DNA from 2 places in the Streptomyces sp. GbtcB6 genome. Region 1 is predicted to be linked to the other one. Evidence: predicted binding sites of a transcription regulator. Region 1 holds the regulator's gene; the other holds the start of a gene.
What was found. The regulator HrcA, encoded in region 1, represses chaperone genes, less so after heat shock. The targets are predictions, from matches to a motif close to TTNGCACTCNGNNNNNCNGAGTGCNAA.
Positions count from the first base shown of each region.

Region 2: the regulator HrcA is predicted to act here: its motif matches at 3,703-3,729, upstream of groL (chaperonin GroEL).

Region 1 covers NZ_JAGXJL010000011.1:254,531-264,338, reverse strand. The annotation lists gene KVT45_RS20975 (nitronate monooxygenase) at 1-838, opposite strand, end outside; gene dnaJ (molecular chaperone DnaJ) at 1,256-2,392, opposite strand; gene hrcA (heat-inducible transcriptional repressor HrcA) at 2,393-3,409, opposite strand; gene KVT45_RS20960 (MBL fold metallo-hydrolase) at 3,582-4,307, shown strand; gene KVT45_RS20955 (DUF3097 domain-containing protein) at 4,339-5,154, shown strand; gene hemW (radical SAM family heme chaperone HemW) at 5,165-6,397, opposite strand; gene KVT45_RS20945 (SpoIIE family protein phosphatase) at 6,425-8,407, opposite strand; partial or broken gene KVT45_RS20940 (hypothetical protein) at 8,510-8,857, shown strand; gene KVT45_RS20935 (two-component system response regulator) at 9,018-9,581, shown strand; gene KVT45_RS20930 (long-chain fatty acid--CoA ligase) at 9,639-9,808, opposite strand, start outside.
Region 2 covers NZ_JAGXJL010000005.1:193,265-203,072, reverse strand. The annotation lists gene KVT45_RS11305 (ATP/GTP-binding protein) at 1-1,843, shown strand, start outside; gene groL (chaperonin GroEL) at 1,918-3,540, opposite strand; gene KVT45_RS11295 (cold-shock protein) at 3,885-4,091, opposite strand; gene KVT45_RS11290 (MoaD/ThiS family protein) at 4,560-4,835, opposite strand; gene thrC (threonine synthase) at 4,879-6,162, opposite strand; SAM riboswitch class I at 6,181-6,334, opposite strand; gene KVT45_RS11280 (glucosyl-3-phosphoglycerate synthase) at 6,492-7,436, shown strand; gene KVT45_RS11275 (trehalose-6-phosphate synthase) at 7,531-8,970, shown strand; gene otsB (trehalose-phosphatase) at 9,057-9,808, opposite strand, start outside.

The DNA of each region.
Region 1 (9,808 bases):
TGACCAGGCCGCGGGCGGGCCGCCCGGAGAACGCCCGGGTCAGCGCGGTCCGTGTGAACAGCGGGTCGGTGAGCGCCTGCTTGTGCGGGTCGGCGGCGCCGGACTCCGGGGTGGCCAGGAAGGCCGTACCCAGCTGCGCGGCGCTCGCCCCCGCCGCCAGTACGGCCGCGATCTGGCTGCCGCGCATGATGCCGCCCGCGGCGACGACCGGGATCCCCACGGTCTCCCGCACCTGGGTGACCAGCGACAGCAGCCCGATCCCGGACCCGTCGTTCTCCGGGACGTCCCGGTGGGTGCCCTGGTGTCCCCCGGCCTCCACGCCCTGTGCGATCACCGCGTCCGCCCCGGCCCGCTCGACGGCGAGGGCCTCCTCGGCGGTGGTGGCGGTGACCAGCGTGAACGTCCCGGCGCGCCGCAGGGAGTCCAGTACCTCCCGGGTCGGCACACCGAAGTGGAAGGAGGCCACGGCCACCGGGTTGTCGAGCAGCACGGCCAGCTTGGCCTCGTACCCGTCGTCCCGGCCGCTGTCCGGGTCGCCGAGCTCGGTCTCGTACCAGGCGGCCTCACCGGCCAGCTGATGCGCGTACACCTCCACGGCCCCGGACTCGGCGTACTCCGGCTGCGGCATGAAAAGATTCACGCCGAAGGGGCGACCGGTCAGCCCCCGCAGTTGCTTGATCTCCTGGTACATCCCGTCGGCGGTCTTGTACCCGGCGGCAAGGAATCCCAGCCCGCCCGCCTCGGACACGGCGGCGGCGAGCTGCGGCACGGAGACCCCGCCTGCCATGGGGGCCTGCACGATCGGAAAGGGCAAGAGATCGGTCAGTGCGGAGGACATGACGGCATGTTGTCACGTCCTCCGAACAAGACCGAATCGGGCCGCCTCTTTGGCACATGCCAGAAATTTCCCCGCCCCACAGCCACCTTGACCTGCTGTCCGACCGAGCCGGGGGGCCTCACCTCACAGCCGACCGAGCCCGCGACGACCTCGCCCCTCGGCCGACCGAGCCCGGGGCGACCTCGCCCCTCGGCCGACCGAGTCATGGGGTGGCCTCGCCTCTTCATCAGCCGAGTCGGGCGGTGGCCTCGCCTCTTCATCGACCGAGTCGGAGGGCCTCGCCTCTTCATCGACCGAGTCGGTGGCCTCGCCTCTTCATTGACCGAGCCGGGTGGTGGGTGGGCATAGGTCCCGGGGGTCCAGGGGGCGGAGCCCCCTGGTGGGGTCGAAGGGGCGGAGCCCCTTCACGGTGCCCCGTCAACGCCCGTTGAACGCGTCCTTCAGCCGGCTGAACAGCCCTTGCTGACCCGGCTGGAACTGCCCCGTCGGCCGCTCCTCCCCGCGCAGCTTCGCCAGCTCCCTCAGCAACCGCTCCTGCTCAGGATCGAGCTTGGTCGGCGTCGTCACCTCGACGTGGACGATGAGATCGCCGCGCCCGCCACCGCGCAGATGCGTGACACCCCGCCCGTGCAGCGGAATCGACTGCCCGGACTGCGTACCCGGCCGGATGTCGACCTCCTCCAGCCCGTCCAGCGTCTCCAGCGGCACCTTCGTACCGAGCGACGCCGCCGTCATCGGAATCGTCACCGTGCAGTGCAGATCGTCCCCGCGCCGCTGGAACGTCGAATGCGGCAGCTCGTGGATCTCGACGTACAGGTCACCGGCAGGACCGCCACCCGGCCCGACCTCACCCTCACCGGCGAGCTGGATCCGCGTGCCGTTGTCGACACCGGCCGGGATCTTCACGGTCAGCGTCCGCCGCGACCGCACCCGCCCGTCACCGGCGCACTCGGGGCACGGCGTCGGCACGACGGTCCCGAAGCCCTGGCACTGCGGGCACGGACGCGAGGTCATGACCTGGCCGAGGAAGGACCGCGTCACCTGCGAGACCTCACCACGGCCCCGGCACATGTCACACGTCTGGGCGGAGGTGCCCGGCGCCGCGCCCTCACCGTTACAGGTGTTGCAGACGATCGCCGTGTCGACCTGGATGTCCTTGGTCGTACCGAAGGCCGCCTCGTCCAGCTCGACCTCGATCCGGATCATCGCGTCCTGGCCGCGCCGCGTACGCGACCTCGGCCCGCGCTGGGACGCCGTACCGAAGAACGCGTCCATGATGTCCGAGAAGTTCCCGAACCCGCCGGCCCCGAAGCCGCCCGCACCCGCGCCGCCGCTCTGCGACAGAGGGTCCCCGCCGAGGTCGTAGACCTGCTTCTTCTGCGGGTCGGAGAGCACCTCGTAGGCGGCGTTGATCTCCTTGAACCGCTCCTGGGTCTTCGGATCCGGGTTGACGTCCGGGTGCAGCTCGCGTGCGAGCCGACGGAAGGCCTTCTTGATCTCTTCCTGCGACGCGTCGCGGCGCACGCCGAGAACGGCGTAGTAGTCCGTGGCCACTTACGACTCCGCCAGGATCTGTCCGACGTACCGTGCCACCGCTCGTACCGCTCCCATCGTTCCCGGGTAATCCATGCGGGTCGGTCCGACCACGCCGAGCTTGGCGAGTGCCTCGCCGCCCGAACCGTAGCCGACCGACACCACGGACGTGGAGTTGAGTCCCTCGTAGGCGTTCTCGTGACCGATGCGTACGGTCATGCCCGAATCCCCGGCCTCGCCAAGGAGCTTGAGCAGCACGACGTGCTCCTCCAATGCCTCCAGGACGGGCCGGATCATGAGGGGAAAGTCATGTCCGAAGCGGGTGAGATTGGCGGTACCGCCGATCATCAGCCGCTCCTCGTTCTCCTCGACGAGTGTCTCCAGCAGGGTGGAGAGCACCGCCGAGACCGCGCCGCGGTCCTCGGCCTCGAAGGCTTCCGGCAGATCCTCCACCAGCCGGGGCACGTCCGAGAACCGGCGCCCCGCGACCCGGCTGTTCAGCCGCGCCCGCAGGTCCGCCAGAGACGTTTCCCCGAAGGGTGCCGGGCAGTCGACCATCCGCTGCTCGACCCGCCCGGTGTCGGTGATCAGCACCAGCATCAGCCGGGCCGGCGCGAGCGAGAGCAGTTCCACATGCCGCACGGTCGACCGCGTCAGCGACGGGTACTGCACGACCGCCACCTGCCGCGTCAGCTGTGCCAGCAGCCGGACAGTCCGCGCGACCACATCATCGAGATCGACGGCGCCGTCGAGGAAGTTCTGGATGGCCCGCCGCTCGGGCGCGCTCATCGGTTTGACGCCGGCCAGCTTGTCGACGAACAGCCGGTAGCCCTTGTCGGTGGGAATCCGCCCCGCGCTGGTGTGCGGCTGGGCGATGTACCCCTCGTCCTCCAGGGCGGCCATGTCGTTGCGCACGGTCGCCGGGGAGACGCCGAGGTTGTGCCGTTCGGTCAGCGCCTTCGAACCCACCGGCTCCTCGGTGCCGACGTAGTCCTGGACGATGGCGCGCAATACCTGAAGCCTGCGTTCACTCAGCATCCAGCGCCACACCTCCAGAAAGTCGTCCCCGCGGCCTTTCGGGTCCTTCGGGCCTTTCGTCTGGCACTCTGCGAACGCGAGTGCCAGCATCCCCGGCCCAGTGTACGGCCGTGGGGTACTGACTGGGCAAGGTCGGTCAGGACCCATGGCGTTCTACGGCTAGCGTCGCGGCATGACGGTGACTTGGGAAGAGCTGGGCTGGGAGCGGGTGGCCGAAGGGGTCGGCCGGTGCCGGCTGCCGGGCTGGGACTGCACGGCGGGCCTGGTTCTGGGCGCGGGCACGGCCCTGATGGTGGACGCCGGCTCGAGTCTGGCGGAGGGCGCACGGTTGCGCATGGAGGCGCAGGCGCTGGCCGACCGCCGTGTGACCCATCTCGCGCTCACCCATCCGCATTTCGACCACGTCTTCGGGGCGGCCGCCTTCGCGGGCGCGAACCTGTACGCGGCGGTGGGTACCGAGGGCGTCTTCGCGTACGACCGCGAGGCGCTCCGCCTGGACGCGGTCCGCAACGGCCTCCCCGCCCCCGAGGCCGAGGAGGCGGCCGACGCCCTGCCCCGCCCCCGCCACCTGGTCTCCGGCGAGTGGACCCTCGACCTCGGCGACGGCCGCCAGGCCCTGCTGGCCAACGTGGGGCCCGGCCACACCGCCCACGACCTCGCCGTCCTGGTTCCCGGCGACCCGGAGGTGGTGTTCTGCGGCGACCTGGTGGAGGAGTCCGGCGATCCCCAGGCCGGCCCCGACGCCGTACCGTCCCGCTGGCCCGCGGCCCTGGACCGCCTGCTGTCGCTGGGCGGCGACCGCGCCCTGTACGTACCCGGTCACGGAGCGGTGGTGGACGCGGCGTTCGTACGGGCGCAGCGCGACGCCCTGGCGGCCCGTTTCGGCGTGTCGCGGTGACCGTGGCCGGGCTTCTCCTATCGTCATCCGAATGCGCCAGTACTCCGCCGACCTGACCCCGCCGTGGAAGAAGCCGAAGCCGGTGCCCGAGGTGGCCGCCGAACCCGGTCTGGTGGTGGAGGAGCCCGGCACCGGTTTCTGCGGCGCGGTGATCCGCTGCGAGGCGGGCACGGTCACCCTGGAGGACCGCTTCGGCAAACACCGCGTCTTCCCGCTGGAGCCGCGCGGCTTCCTCCTGGAGGGCCGGGTGGTCACCCTCGTACGCCCCACGTCGGCCGCCCCCGTACGACCCGCCCGCACCGCCTCCGGCTCGGTCGCCGTCCCCGGCGCACGCGCGCGTGTCGCCCGCGCGGGCCGCATCTACGTGGAGGGCCGCCACGACGCGGAGCTGGTCGAGAAGGTCTGGGGCGACGACCTGCGCATCGAGGGCGTGGTGGTGGAGTACCTGGAGGGCGTCGACGACCTCCCCGCCATCGTGGCCGAATTCACCCCCGGCCCCGACGCCCGCCTCGGCGTCCTCGTCGACCACCTGCTCCCCGGCACCAAGGAGTGGCGCATCGCCCAGTCGGTCACCAGCGACCACGCCCTGGTCGTCGGCCACCCGTACATCGACATCTGGGAGGCGGTGAAACCGTCGTCCCTGGGCATCGGCTCCTGGCCCCGCGTCCCGCACGGCCAGGACTGGAAGACGGGCGTGTGCCGGGCCCTCGGCTGGCCCACGGACAACACGGGCGCGGTATGGCAGGCGATCCTCGCGCGCGTGGGCTCCTACAAGGACCTGGAGCCGGAGCTGCTGGGCCGGGTGGAGGAGCTGATCGATTTCGTCACGGGCAGCGGCGGGGCCTGACCCGGGGCGGTCAGTCCACCAGATCCCTGACCACCGCGTCCGCCAGCAACCGCCCCCGCAGCGTCAGCACGGCCCGCCCCTCCTCGTACGGACCGGCCGCCAGCAGGCCCTCCCCCCGTGCCCGCCGCGAAGCCGCCAGCCCCTCCTCCCTCAGCAGATCCAACGGCACCCCCTCCCGCAGCCGCAGCTCCAGCAGGATCCGCTCCACCCGCCGGTCCTCGTCCGTCAGGACCTCACGCCCGGCCCCCGGCGACCGCCCGGACGCCAGCGCCGCCGCGTACGCCCCCGGGTGCTTCACGTTCCACCACCGCACGCCCCCCACGTGCGAGTGCGCCCCGGGCCCCGCGCCCCACCAGTCGGCGCCCCGCCAGTACAGCTCGTTGTGCAGGCAGCGGCCGGCCTCGGAGGTGGCCCAGTTGGACACCTCGTACCAGTCGAAGCCCGCCTCCGCCAGCACCGAGTCGGCGATCAGGTAGCGGTCGGCGTGGACGTCGTCGTCGGTCATCGGGACCTCGCCCCGGCGGATCCGGCGGGCGAGCTGGGTGCCCTCCTCGACGATCAGCGCGTACGCCGACACATGGTCGGGACCGGCCCCGATCGCCGCGTCCAGCGAGGCCCGCCAGTCGTCGTCGGACTCGCCCGGGGTGCCGTAGATCAGGTCCAGGTTCACGTGCTCGAAGCCGGCCGCGCGGGCCTCCGCGACGCACGCCTCCGGGCGTCCGGGGGTGTGCGTCCGGTCGAGCACCCGCAGCACGTGCTGCCGGGCGCTCTGCATGCCGAAGGAGATCCGGTTGAAGCCGCCCTCCCGCAGAGCCGCCAGATACGCGGGGCCGACGGACTCCGGGTTCGCCTCCGTCGTGACCTCCGCGTCGGCCGCGAGCCCGAACTCGTCGCGGATCGCGTGCAGCATCCGTACCAGATCGGCGGCGGCCAGCAGCGTCGGCGTACCGCCGCCCACGAACACCGTGCGCACCTCGCGCGGGTCGTCGCCGAGGACCTTGCGCGCCAGCCTGACCTCGTCGATCAGCGCGTCCGCGTAGTTGTCGCGGGAGGCGAGGACACCGCCGGTGCCGCGCAGCTCGGTCGCCGTGTAGGTGTTGAAGTCGCAGTAGCCGCAGCGGGTCGCGCAGTAGGGGACGTGCAGGTAGAACCCGAGGGGGCGGGCGGCGGCACCGGCGAGCGCGGACGCGGGCAGCGCGCCGTCGTCCGGAACCGGCTCGCCGTCGGGAAGTGCGGAAGGCATGTCCCCCATTGTCCCGCACGGCCGCGGTCACTCCGCCTGGAGCACCAGCAGCGCCAGGTCGTCCTCCGGCTGTCCGCCGCCGAACTCGTGGACGAGCCGTCTGATGCGTTCGGCGATCAGGTCGGCACTCAGCCCCGCGCAGCCGGCGAGCGCCAGCGCGAGCCCGTCGCCGTCGTCGAACTGGCGGCTGCCGGAGCGGCGCTCGGTGACCCCGTCGGTCACGCACAGCAGACTGTCGCCGGGCGCGAGCTCGATGGTCTCGCTGGTGTACGTCTCGTCCTCGACGACCCCGAGCAGGGTCTGCGGGTGGGCGGCGGTACGGACCTCGCCGTCGGGGCCGAGGACCAGCGGCAGCGGGTGCCCCGCGGAGGCGAGGGTGCAGCGGATGCCGCCGCCGTCGAGGGGGGTGAGTTCGCCGTAGAGGAGGGAGAGGAAACGGGTCTGCGGGCCGTCTCCGGGCGGCGTGGGGCGGCCGCCGGCGGCGACCAGGGCGCGGGCGGCGGCGTCGGCTGCCTCGGTGGCGTCGTCGAGGAGGAGCTGGTTGAGCCGGTCGAGGACGTCGGCGACCCGGTACCCCTCGCGGGCGAGGAGCCGCAGCCAGGGCCGGGCGAGGCCGATGACGACGGCGGCCTCGGGGCCCTTGCCCTGGACGTCGCCGACCGCGAAGCACCAGCGGCCGTCGCCGGCCGGGAAGAGGTCGTAGAAGTCGCCGCTGGGGCCGCCCTTGTCACAGGGTTCGTAGACGAGCGCGCTGCGCACGCCCGGGATCTCCGCGACCGCGCCGGGCAGCAGCCCGCGCTGGAGTACGGCACTGATGGTGGCCTGGCGGGCGTACTGGCGGGCCGCGCCGATGGCGAGGGCGACCCGGCGGCCGAAGTCCTCCACCAGGCCGGTGATCTCGTCGGGGATGCCGTCCGGGCCGGAGCGTCCGATGACGAGCGTGCCGAGCGGGCGGCCGCCCGCGACCAGCCGGTAGGCGAGCGCCGAGCCGAGGGCGCCCTGCGGGCCGAGCGCCGCGCCGGGCCAGGGATACGGCTCGGGCCCGGACCGTAAGCCGCTCTGCGCGCACGGCGGGTCCTTCTCCAGGGCGCGGCGCAGTTCCTCGATGCGGTTCTCGCTGCCGTGCCAGACCCGGGCCAGCCGCGGGCCGCCCGCGCCGCCCGCGCCTGCCGGGTCGCCCCAGCCGCCCCCGCGCCCGGTCGCCTCGTCCTCCAGCCACACCGCGCACCAGTCGGCGAGCCGCGGCACGATCAGCTGGCCGGTGAGCGCGGCCACCAGGTTCTCGTCGAGCTGCCCGGCGAGCAGGTCGGAGGCCTCGGCGAGGAAGGACAGCGCGCCCCGGTTGAGCCAGTCCCGGTCGCGTTCGGGGCGGTGGGAGCATGCCACGCTCTCCGTCGCGGCCACGTGCGCGTGCGTGCGCGTGCCCGCGTGCGCGTGCTGAGGTGGCTCGGGGGCGAGGATCTCGGCGACCTTCAGCTGCTGCTCGTCGGGGAGCGTGCCGCCGCGGCCGGTCAGCCGGGCCCACACCGACTTCGCACCGGTGCGGTACGTCACCCCCCAGGACTCGGCGAGCGAGGCGACCAGACGCAGCCCGCGCCCGAACTCCGGTGTCTCGTAGGGCGTCTCGCCCGGATGGTCGCGGGGCGCCCGGGAGGGATGGCGGTCGGTGACCTCGACGACGAACGCCGTCTCCTCCCGCTTCTCCAGCCACCAGTCGACCTCGACGTCCGTGCCGGCGTGCACGACGGCGTTGGTGACGAGTTCGCTGACGACGACCATGGCGTCCTCGGCGATCCGCTGCTGCTCCGGGCAGAGGAGTCCGCAGTCGGTCCACTCGTCGAGGGAGGCGCGCACCAGGGCGCGGGCGGAACCGGGCGCGAGGGGGCTCCCGGGCAGGGTCGCGTGCCTCTGCGCACGCGGGCCCGCGGTGTCGTGCGCGGGCGCCGCGTCGTGCGCAGGCTCCTCACGGACCCGGGAGACGGTCTCCCGTTGCGTGGGTATGGCCCCCATGTCCAGCTCCCCGAGCAGTTCGGACGAATACATCCCGATCGATGCGGACAGAGTGACAGACTGACTGCGCCCATAAGCACCGAGTTACCGAAGTGGGCCGCCATGAGTGAGAACAGTGCTACGCGCGTGCTCGAAGACGGACAGAAACCGGAACAACTCCGAGCATCCGAACCGCGCCCTCTGCTCGCCGCGATGGCCGCCGCCCGCGACGGCGACCTCTGCAAGGTCCCGGAGACCGGGATCGCGGGGACCGCCGGGGAGGGGATCGTCGCCGGACTCATCGCGGTCTTCGACCAGATCATGGACCGCGGCATTCACTTCAACACCGAAGTACGGCGCGTGAAGCGGGAGCTGGTGCACCACGGCCGCCTGGACGTGCGGCTGTCGGCAAGCCCCGGCCAGAGCGCCCGGACGTCCCCCTTCAACGACGTCAACCAGGTCCTCGACGCCGGGCGATACCGGGCGACCGGGAGAAGTCCATCGCACGCGGCGCCAACGACTACGTTCCCGAGCCGGTGGACGCCGACCGGCTGCTCACCGTCGTCTGCGCGCTCCTGGACCCCGACAGCACGCGGAACGGCGAGACGGCCGACGGCGAAGGGACGGAGCAATGACCGCTGACGAGCGTGCCGGCATCCTCCTGGTCGACGACATGGAGGACAACCTGATCGCACTGGAAGCCGTTCTGCGGTCGCTGAACGAGCCGATCGTCCGGGCCCGCTCCGGCGAGGAGGCGATGAAGGCCCTGCTGCGCCGCCGCTTCGCCGTGGTCCTCCTCGACATCCGCATGCCGGGCATGGACGGCTTCGAAACAGCCGCGAACATCAAACGCCTCGACCAGACGAAAGACGTCCCGATCATCTTCCTGACGGGGACGGAGGAGGACGCCGGGTACACGTTCCGCGGCTACGCGACGGGCGCGGCGGACTATCTGACGAAGCCGTTCGATCCGTGGGTGCTGCGGGCGAAGGTCAACGTCTTCCTGGAACTGCACCGGAAGAACCAGCAGTTGCAGGAACTGCTGGCACGCGAACAGGCGGACTTCGGCGAGCTGAGCAAACGACTGACGATCCTGGAGGAGCGGCTGTCCGAAGAACCTCTCCACGCGGCATCGCTAAGAGAAGAAGCCAGGGAACTACGGCGACTGTTAAGCAGAGCTGAGCGGTCCGGCTAAAGGGGTGCGGGGAACTGCGCGACCAGCCCCCACTCCCCCGCACCCGACGACGAACCCCTAGGCCTCCCGAGTCCCCGCGTACATCTCGTCAATGAGGTGCTTGTACTCCCGCTCCACAACCGGCCTCTTCAGCTTCAGACTCGGCGTGATCTCCCCGTGCTCCACGTCCAGGTCCCGGGGCAGCAGCCGGAACTTCTTGATGGTCTGCCACCGTTGCAGCCCTTCGT
Region 2 (9,808 bases), on a different contig from region 1:
CCGCAACCTGGAGGCGCAGATAGAAGAGCAACTCCTCGCCCACCAGGCCGAGGTCGCGCTGTGGCGCGGCGAGTACGCGCGGTTGGAGGAGGAGTGCGGCGACCTCCAGGAGCAGGTGATCTACCTGCAGGAGGCCCTGGCGGTCACGCGCGCCGAACTGATCGCCGCAGAGGACCGCTGTCATCGGCTGGAGAGCCGGCTCGACACTCTCCAGGAACTGGGCGCGCAGCAGGCCGGGAACGACGAGAGGCCGTCGATCGTGGCCATGCTGGAGGAGGCGGACCGCCGGTCCTCGGTACCAGAGCTGGTGCGGACGGTGGGAGACCTGGAACAGCGCACCCGGCGGGCCATCGCGAGCGAGTTGGTGCGGTCGGCCAGCCAGTCGCGCACGGTCGAGGAGGTGGCCGGTCTGCTGTCCGGTCTGCAGCAGGCGGGCTTCGACGCGCATGCCCGCGCCGCCTTGCCGACCATGGTGGTGGTGCGCTCCGTGGACGACACCGGTGCTCTCGCCAGGGAGCTGATCCGCGAAGGGCTGGAAGAGTACGTACTGGTCCTTGTGCAGGCGTCGGTGAAGTTCCACGAACCCGCCGACATCGCCGCGTTCGCGCACGCACTGCACCTCGCCGATCTCGCCGTGTACGCCGAGGGACTGCTCGCGGCCGTGGCCGTCGTCCGCCCTGTCGCCGACGTGGTGTCGACAGCGGCGATGCTGGTGCCGGGGGAGCTCGACAGCGCGGTCGTCACCGCCCTGTCCGCCGCCGGAGCACAACGCGGGGTGGCTGACCTGGTCACGCTGAGCATCGCACTGCGCGAAGCCTGCCTGGCCGAGTTCGCGGACGCCGTCCAGCTGGCGGCAGCGGCTCAGCAGTCCGCGGCTGACGTGGCCGAGTTCATCCACTCGCTGAGCCGGCACGGCCTCACCCAGGACGCCGAGACCGTCTTCGACGCCACGCAGAACCGCAGTGTCGGGCATCTGATCCCGCTCGTGCTCGCCCTGCGGGACGACAGGGTCTGGTCGGTTCTGTCCCGTGCCGCGACTTCGCGGTGGAGCGACGAGATCGCCGTCCTGATCAGCGAGCTGTACATGACAGGACGCCATCAGTTATCGACGAAACTCCTGCTGCAGACCATCGCCGACAGGCCGGACCCACAGGTCCGGGAGCTGGCCAGGGCCCTCGACGGCATGGCACCGGGTTCGGAGGCCGCGCTGCAGGCCGCGGTCAGATCCCTCTCGCCGGACGACGCGGCACAGTTGCTCATCCGCATGGACGCCTATGGGCTGCCCGAACAGGCCGAAACCGTGTTCCGATGCGCCGTGCACGACGAACTCGCCGGTCAGGCCGGGCAGTTCCTGGCTACGCTGGTCCGCAAGAAGTCGCGCTACGGCGACCAGTACGAGCTGTGCCAGCACGCCAGGGGGATGACACCGTCCACGCTGGCTCCGCTGCTGCTGGCCATCGAGTCGGCCTCACTGACCGGGCACCTCGACGCGGTCATCCGAACGTACTGCACCGACTGCCCGATTGTGGACGTCGTCCTGCTGGCGAAGCGGCTGGCCGCTGAAAAGCTCCTGGTCATGCGAGCCAACAGCGTATTCGGGAAGATTCTCGAGCATATGGTCCAGACACGTTCCATCGCCGATCTGTCGGGACTCGTCAGCGCCTTCCAGTCGGCAGGGCTCGACGTCCACGCCAAGCGGCTCGCAGAACAGGCACTCAGGACACACGGCCGGCGTTTCCGGGACATGCTGACGACAGAGCAGACCAAGCACGAGCAGAAGGTGATGTCCCGCGCGTTCTGGCGGCCTCTTCCCGAGGCCCGGCGTCGTGGACGAAGCGCGTGACACGCCGAAGGGCGGCCCCCCTGGAACAGGGAGTGCCGCCCTCGGTACTGCGTCAGAACATCCGAGCCTCAGGCTCAGAAGTCCATGTCACCGCCCGGCATGCCGCCCGGAGCGGCCGCGGCGGCCTTCTCCGGCTTGTCGGCGATGACGGCCTCGGTGGTGAGGAACAGCGCGGCGATGGAGGCGGCGTTCTGCAGCGCGGAACGGGTCACCTTCGCCGGGTCGATGATGCCCTCGGCGATCAGGTCGACGTACTCGCCGGTCGCGGCGTTGAGGCCGTGACCCGGGGTGAGGTTGCGGACCTTCTCCACCACGACGCCGCCCTCGAGGCCGGCGTTGACGGCGATCTGCTTCAGCGGGGCCTCGAGCGCGAGCTTCACGGCCTGTGCGCCGGTCGCCTCGTCACCCTCCAGCTCCAGCTTCTCGAAGACCTGGGAGGCCTGGAGCAGGGCCACGCCACCACCGGCGACGATGCCCTCCTCGACGGCCGCCTTCGCGTTGCGAACGGCGTCCTCGATGCGGTGCTTGCGCTCCTTGAGCTCGACCTCGGTCGCGGCACCGGCCTTGATGACGGCGACGCCACCGGCGAGCTTGGCCAGGCGCTCCTGGAGCTTCTCGCGGTCGTAGTCCGAGTCGGACTGCTCGATCTCGGCGCGGATCTGGTTGACCCGGCCGGCGACCTGGTCGGACGAGCCGGCCCCGTCGACGATGGTGGTCTCGTCCTTGGTGATGACCACCTTGCGGGCCTTGCCCAGCAGGTCGAGGGTCGTGTTCTCGAGCTTGAGACCGACCTCCTCGGAGATGACCTCGCCGCCGGTGAGGATGGCGATGTCGTTCAGCATCGCCTTGCGGCGGTCGCCGAAGCCCGGGGCCTTGACCGCGACGGACTTGAAGGTGCCGCGGATCTTGTTGACGACCAGGGTCGACAGGGCCTCGCCCTCGACGTCCTCGGCGATGATCAGCAGCGGCTTGCCCGACTGCATGACCTTCTCCAGGAGCGGGAGCAGGTCCTTGACGGAGCCGATCTTCGAGTTGGCGATCAGGATGTACGGGTCGTCGAGGGACGCCTCCATACGCTCCATGTCGGTGGCGAAGTACGCCGAGATGTAGCCCTTGTCGAAGCGCATACCCTCGGTGAGCTCCAGCTCCAGACCGAAGGTCTGGGACTCCTCGACGGTGATGACGCCTTCCTTGCCGACCTTGTCCATGGCCTCGGCGATGAGCTCGCCGATCTGGGTGTCGGCGGCGGAGATGGAGGCCGTGGAGGCGATCTGCTCCTTGGTCTCGACGTCCTTCGCCTGCTCCAGCAGGGCACCGGAGACGGCCTCGACGGCCTTCTCGATACCGCGCTTCAGGGCCATCGGGTTGGCGCCGGCGGCGACGTTGCGCAGGCCTTCCTTGACCAGGGCCTGGGCGAGCACGGTCGCGGTGGTCGTACCGTCACCGGCGACGTCGTCCGTCTTCTTGGCGACTTCCTTGACCAGCTCGGCGCCGATCTTCTCGTACGGGTCCTCCAGCTCGATCTCCTTGGCGATGGACACACCATCGTTGGTGATCGTGGGGGCGCCCCACTTCTTCTCAAGGACGACGTTGCGGCCCTTGGGGCCGAGGGTGACCTTGACGGCGTCGGCGAGCTGGTTCATACCGCGCTCAAGGCCGCGCCGCGCCTCCTCGTCGAACGCGATGATCTTGGCCATGTGAAGTGGTCCCTCCAGGACTGGGGGTGAGTCTTCGGACCGCGCCCGCGCCCGCGACGGACGGCTCACCGGCCCGTGGGTTCCTTGCCCCACCCGGCCTGCGGGCCTCACCGACCCGGTCCTTCTTTGTCACTCTCACCTTCAGAGTGCTAACGCCAATGATTAGCACTCGGCATGGTCGAGTGCAAGCGCCTCTCGCAGTCCGGCGGGACCTCCGGGCGCGCCGGGGCCGGATCCGCGGGCCCGCCGGGGCCGGACCCCGGGCACGCTGAAGGGCTCGCACCCAGTGGGTGCGAGCCCTTCAGCAGAAGAACAGAAGAACGTCGCTGCAGTCGGCGCGTGCTTCAGCTGGTCGCCAGCCGGACCATGTCCGCCTGCGGCCCCTTCTGGCCCTGCGAGATCTCGAAATCGACCCGCTGACCCTCTTCCAGGGTGCGGTAGCCGTCCATCTGAATCGCGCTGTAGTGGACGAAAACATCCGCACCACCGTCGACCGCGATGAAGCCGTACCCCTTCTCCGCGTTGAACCACTTGACGGTGCCCTGAGCCATGCCTAACTCCCCTATTACTGGCCCTTGCACAGATCCACACTTCGCGGATCCGGGTCAGACCTCACCCCCCATTGGTTGGGGGCGTGCGCCGGAACGCGTCGACCGCGGCTGAATGTATCTGTCCAACTGCCGTCTGCAACAGGTCAATCGGACGAGAATTCTGGACGGGCGGGGTCCGGAATGTAGCGAGAATTCGGCCGAATTCAGGGCAAGTCGGGCTCCAGGAAGGCCACAAAAGCCGCATATAACCCGCACACTTTGGCTACTTCTTGTCGGGCTAGCGGTATCGAATACGGGGCCCCCGACCTGGAGATCGGGACCGCGTTCCCCAACTGTACCGCGCTCAACCACACAGAATTGCCCCCTCCGCTTCTCTCACGGAGGGGGCAATCAGATGAACAGTCGGTGATCGGCGTTACCGAAGGTAATGTTCGGTCATTCGATCAGCCTGTCAAGCAGGTCAGCGGGTCAGCCGCCGGCGACGGCCGGGATGATGGAGACACCGGCCCCGTCCGGGGTGGCGGTCTCCAGACCCTGCTCGAACCGCACGTCGTCGTCATTTACGTACACATTGACGAACCGGCGCAGCTTGCCCTGGTCGTCGAGAACGCGCGCGGCGATCCCGGTGTGGTTCTTCTCCAGGTCGGAGATGACCTCGCCGAGGGTGGTGCCTTCGGCGGCGACTTCGGCCTTACCGCCGGTGTAGGCGCGCAGGATGGTGGGGATGCGAACGGTGACGCTCACGTTTTTACCTCCGGTCTGGGCAAGGCCCTATTTCTCGGGGGACTCAGGCGAGCCCGGCCTCACGGAAAGACTCCAGATTCGGGCGAATGGTCGCGGTGAGCCCGGTACCCGCGACCGCGTCCAGCGTCTTCAGTCCATCACCGGTGTTGAGTACAACAACCGACTTCGCCGGATCGATCAACCCATTCTCAATGAGCTTCTTGGTGACTCCAACCGTCACCCCGCCGGCGGTTTCCGCGAAGATTCCCTCGGTCCGCGCGAGCAGCTTGATCGCGTCGACGACCTGCTCGTCGGTGACGTCCTCCACCGCGCCGCCGGTGCGCCGCGCGATGTCGAGGACGTACGGGCCGTCGGCCGGGTTGCCGATGGCGAGGGACTTGGCGATGGTGTTCGGCTTCTGCGGGCGGACCACGTCGTGGCCCTCCTTGTAGGCCACCGACACCGGCGAGCACCCCTCGGCCTGGGCACCGAAGATCTTGTACGGCTTGTCCTCGACGAGCCCGAGCTTGATCAGCTCCTGCAGACCCTTGTCGATCTTCGTGAGCTGCGAGCCGGAGGCGATCGGGATGACCAGCTGGTCCGGGATCTGCCAGCCGAGCTGCTCGCAGATCTCGTACGCCAGGGTCTTGGAGCCCTCCGCGTAGTACGGCCGCAGGTTGACGTTGACGAAGCCCCAGCCCTCGCCGGCCGAGTCGCCGATCAGCTCGGAGCAGAAACGGTTCACGTCGTCGTAGTTGCCCTCGATGCCGACGAGCTCGCCGCCGTAGATCGCGGCCATGACGACCTTGCCCTGCTCCAGGTCGTGCGGAATGAACACGCAGGAGCGGAAGCCGGCCCGGGCGGCGGCGGCACCGACCGCGCCGGCCAGGTTGCCGGTGGAGGAGCAGGAGAGAGTGGTGTAGCCGAAGGCGCGGGCGGCCTCGACGGCCTGGGCGACGACGCGGTCCTTGAAGGAGTGCGTCGGGTTGCCGGAGTCGTCCTTCACGTACAGGCCGCCGGTCACCCCGAGCTCACGAGCCAGGTTGTCGGCCTTGACGAGCTTGGTCCAGCCGGGGTTGATGTTCGGCTTGGTCGCCACGTCCGCGGGGACGGGCAGCAGCGGCGCGTAGCGCCAGATGTTCGCGGGACCCGCTTCGATCTGCTTGCGGAGCTCCTCGGTGTCGTAGGCCGAGAAGTCGTACGCGATCTCCAGCGGGCCGAAACACTCCTCGCAGGCGAACAGCGGGCCGAGCGGAACGCGGTGACCGCACTCGCGGCAGCTCAGGGCGGCGGCGGGACCAAGGTCTACGGTGGAATCGGTGGCGCTTGCAACAGTCTGCACAGCCATGTGAGGCGAGGCCCTTTCTCCTCATCTTCCTCACGACGCATCTCGCCGTGAGACGGATTTGGCACCTTCCCTAGCCGGGAGCCTCGCGATGATCGACAGTGATCTACGAGTACCGACTGGAGGGTTGCCGGGGCTTCAACGGGCCGTTTCCCTCTGCCCCTCTGGATGAGCGGTATGTGGTTGTCAACGCCGGGTGACCCCAGGACATGCGATGGTCATCGGCGTTGTTCAAGACTGTAACCGAAGGCCAGGACAGTTGAGTGAGTCGTCCGAACCGCGAGATGGATCACACCTCGCCGTGTGACCGTGACAGTGAGGAGCCGCTGACCGTGCTGGAAGAAGTCGAGCGCTGGCTGGCCACCCGCTCCTGGTCCGTAACCGATCGCCCTCTGCACCGGATCATGGCCGCGAAACGGTCCTCCGGGCAGACGGTCAGCGTCGTGCTGCCCGCGCTCAACGAGGAGGAGACCGTCGGCGACATCGTCGCGATCATCCGTCACGACCTCATGCAGCAGGTGCCGCTCGTCGACGAGATCGTGGTCGTCGACTCCGGCTCCACCGACCGCACGGCGGCCGTCGCCGCGGCGGCCGGCGCGCGCGTCGTGCACCGCGACTCGATCCTGCCCCGCATCCCCGCCGTCCCCGGCAAGGGCGAGGTGCTCTGGCGCTCTCTCCTGGTCACCTCCGGGGACATCGTCTGCTTCATCGACGCCGACCTGCGGGACTTCTCCTCCGACTTCGTCACCGGGATCGTCGGCCCGCTGCTGACCGACCCGGACGTGGACCTGGTCAAGGCGATGTACGACCGCCCGCTCGGCGGCGCCGCCGGACAGGGCGGCCGGGTCACCGAGCTGATGGCCCGCCCGCTGCTGAACATGCACTGGCCCCAGCTGGCCGGCTTCGTCCAGCCGCTCGGCGGCGAGTACGCGGCCCGCCGCTCGCTCCTCGAACAGCTCCCCTTCCCGGTCGGCTACGGCGTGGAGCTGGGCATGCTGGTCGACGCCCTGCACCTGGTGGGGCTCAGTGCGCTGGCGCAGGTCGACGTGGGCGTCCGCAAGCACCGCCACCAGGACGGCCAGGCCCTCGGCCGGATGTCCGCCGCGATCTACCGCACGGCCCAGCTGCGGCTGGCCCGCGGCCACCTGATCCGCCCCTCCCTCACCCAGTTCGAACGGGGCGAGGACGGCTTCGAGCCGCGCACCTACTCGGTGGACACGGAGGAACGGCCGCCGATGGCGGAGATCGCGGAGTACGCCGAGCGCAAGGTGGCGTGACTTCGTCGTACGGCCGTATACGGCGGCGCGTCGGGGGTGGCCGTACGTTTGAGCGTTTACGGGCCGGGCTAGGTTGACGCGTATGGCTTCCCCCATGGCTTCCACCGGCGGTGCCGAGGTGCTGGTCGCCTCGAACCGCGGCCCGGTCTCGTACGACCTGCGCGAAGACGGTTCGCTGCACGCCAGGAGGGGCGGCGGCGGGCTGGTCTCGGGGCTGTCGGCCATCGGGCCGGACGCGAACGCGGTGTGGGTGTGCGCGGCGCTGAGCGACGGCGACCGGGAGGCGGTACGGCGGGCCGAGGGCGGCCGGCTGCCGGCCGGGGACACCGGTGGGCAGCAGGTCCGGATGCTCGACATCGACGCGGACGTGTTCGCCGACGCGTACAACGGCATCGCGAACTCGGTCCTCTGGTTCGTCCACCACATGCTCTACCAGACCCCGCTGGAGCCCGTCTTCGACGCGGAGTTCCGGCGGCAGTGGGGGTCGTACCAGGCCTACAACCGGGCGTTCGCGGAGGCACTGGCGCAGGAGGCGGCGGAGGGTGCGGTGGTGGTCATCCAGGACTACCACCTGGCACTGGCCCCGCGGATGCTGCGCCGGCTCCGCCCCGACCTGCGGATCGGCCACTTCTCCCACACCCCCTGGGCACCGCCGGACTACTTCCGCCTCCTCCCCGACGACATCGCGGCGGAGCTGCTGGGCGGGATCCTGGGCGCCGATCACGCGGCGTTCCTGACGCGGCGGTGGGCGGACGCGTTCGTCGACTGCTGTCACACGGTGCTGGGCCCTGGGATCCCGGCCGCCGATCCGGCCTCCGGCGGGACCCGGATCGGGGTGCACGGGCTGGGGGCCGACGCGGACTTCCTGCGGAAGCGGTCGCACGAGCCGGACGTGGACGAGCGGATGCGGGCGCTGCGCGAGGAGATCGGCGGCGAGGGGCGGAAGACGATCGTCCGCGTCGACCGAACGGAGCTGTCGAAGAACATCGTGCGGGGGCTGCTGGCGTACCGGCAGCTGCTCGACGACCACCCCGAGTGGCGGGAACGGGTGGTCCATGTCGCGTTCGCGTACCCGTCACGGCAGGACCTGTCCGTGTACCGCGACTACACGGCGGAAGTGCGGCGAGTGGCGGACGAGATCAACGCCGCTTACGGAACGGCGGTTTGGACGCCGGTGGTGCTGCACGTCAAGGACGACTTCGCACGGTCGCTGGCGGCGTACCGGCTGGCCGACGTGGCGCTGGTGAACCCGATCCGGGACGGCATGAACCTGGTGGCGAAAGAGATCCCCGTGGTGTCGGACGAGGGGTGTGTGCTGGTGCTGTCGCGGGAGGCGGGGGCGTACGAGGAGCTGGGCGAGGACGCGGTCGTCGTGAACCCGTACGACATCGGGGGGACGGCCGATGCGTTGGCGCTGGCGCTGGCTGTGCCGGTGGAGGAGCGGGCGGAGCGCTGCAAGAGGTTGGCCGAGGCGGCTACGGCGTTGCCTCCGGCGCGGTGGTTTCTTGAGCAGCTTGAGGCGTTGGGCGGGTAGATCGGGTAGATCGGGTAGGGGTTCGGCTGCGGGCCGGTGGGGGCTGGTCGCGCAGTTCCCCGCGCCCCTAAAGGGGCGCGCTACGGCTACGGGGCGCTCAGGGCAGCCAGGCTTCTGAGCAGTCGTACTACTCCTTCCGGGCCGTCCGTCACCACGTCTGCTCGGTCTGCGAGCTCTGTTACTTCTGTGCTGCCGCTGCATACCAGGAGGCCGGGGACGCCTTCCGTGCGGAGTTTCTCCACGGCGGCGAAGGCGGGGATGTCGCCCAGGTCGTCGCCTGCGTAGAGGACTGCGCCTGCGGCGATGTGCCTTGCGTACTCGCCGAGTGCGACGCCCTTGTCCATGCCCGGGGGGCGGAGTTCCAGGACCAGGCGGCCCGGTTCGACGATCAGGGCGTGCCGGGTGGCCAGGTCGGTGAGGGGGGCGCGGAGGGATTCGAAGGTGGCCTGGGGGTCGGCGGCGCGGCGGGTGTGGACCGCGATCGCCCGGCCCTTCTCCTCGATCCAGGTGCCTTGCGAGGCTCCGGCGCGGTCGAGGAGGGCGGGGAGTTCGGCGCGGACGGCGGCGATGCCGGGGTGCGGGGGCGGTGCGGTGATCTCGCCGGTCGCCGCGTCCCAGCGTTCGGTGCCGTAGTGGCCGAGGACGACGAGGTGTTCCAGGCCGGGCACGCCGGCGAAGCCGCCGTAGCGGACGGCCACCTCGGCCGGGCGGCCGGTGACGACGGCGACGGCGGCCACCTTCGGGGCGAGGGCGGCCAGGACCGGTACGGCGTCCGGGTGGGCCCGGGCCTGCTCGGGGTCGGCGACGATCGGCGCGAGGGTGCCGTCGAAGTCGAGGC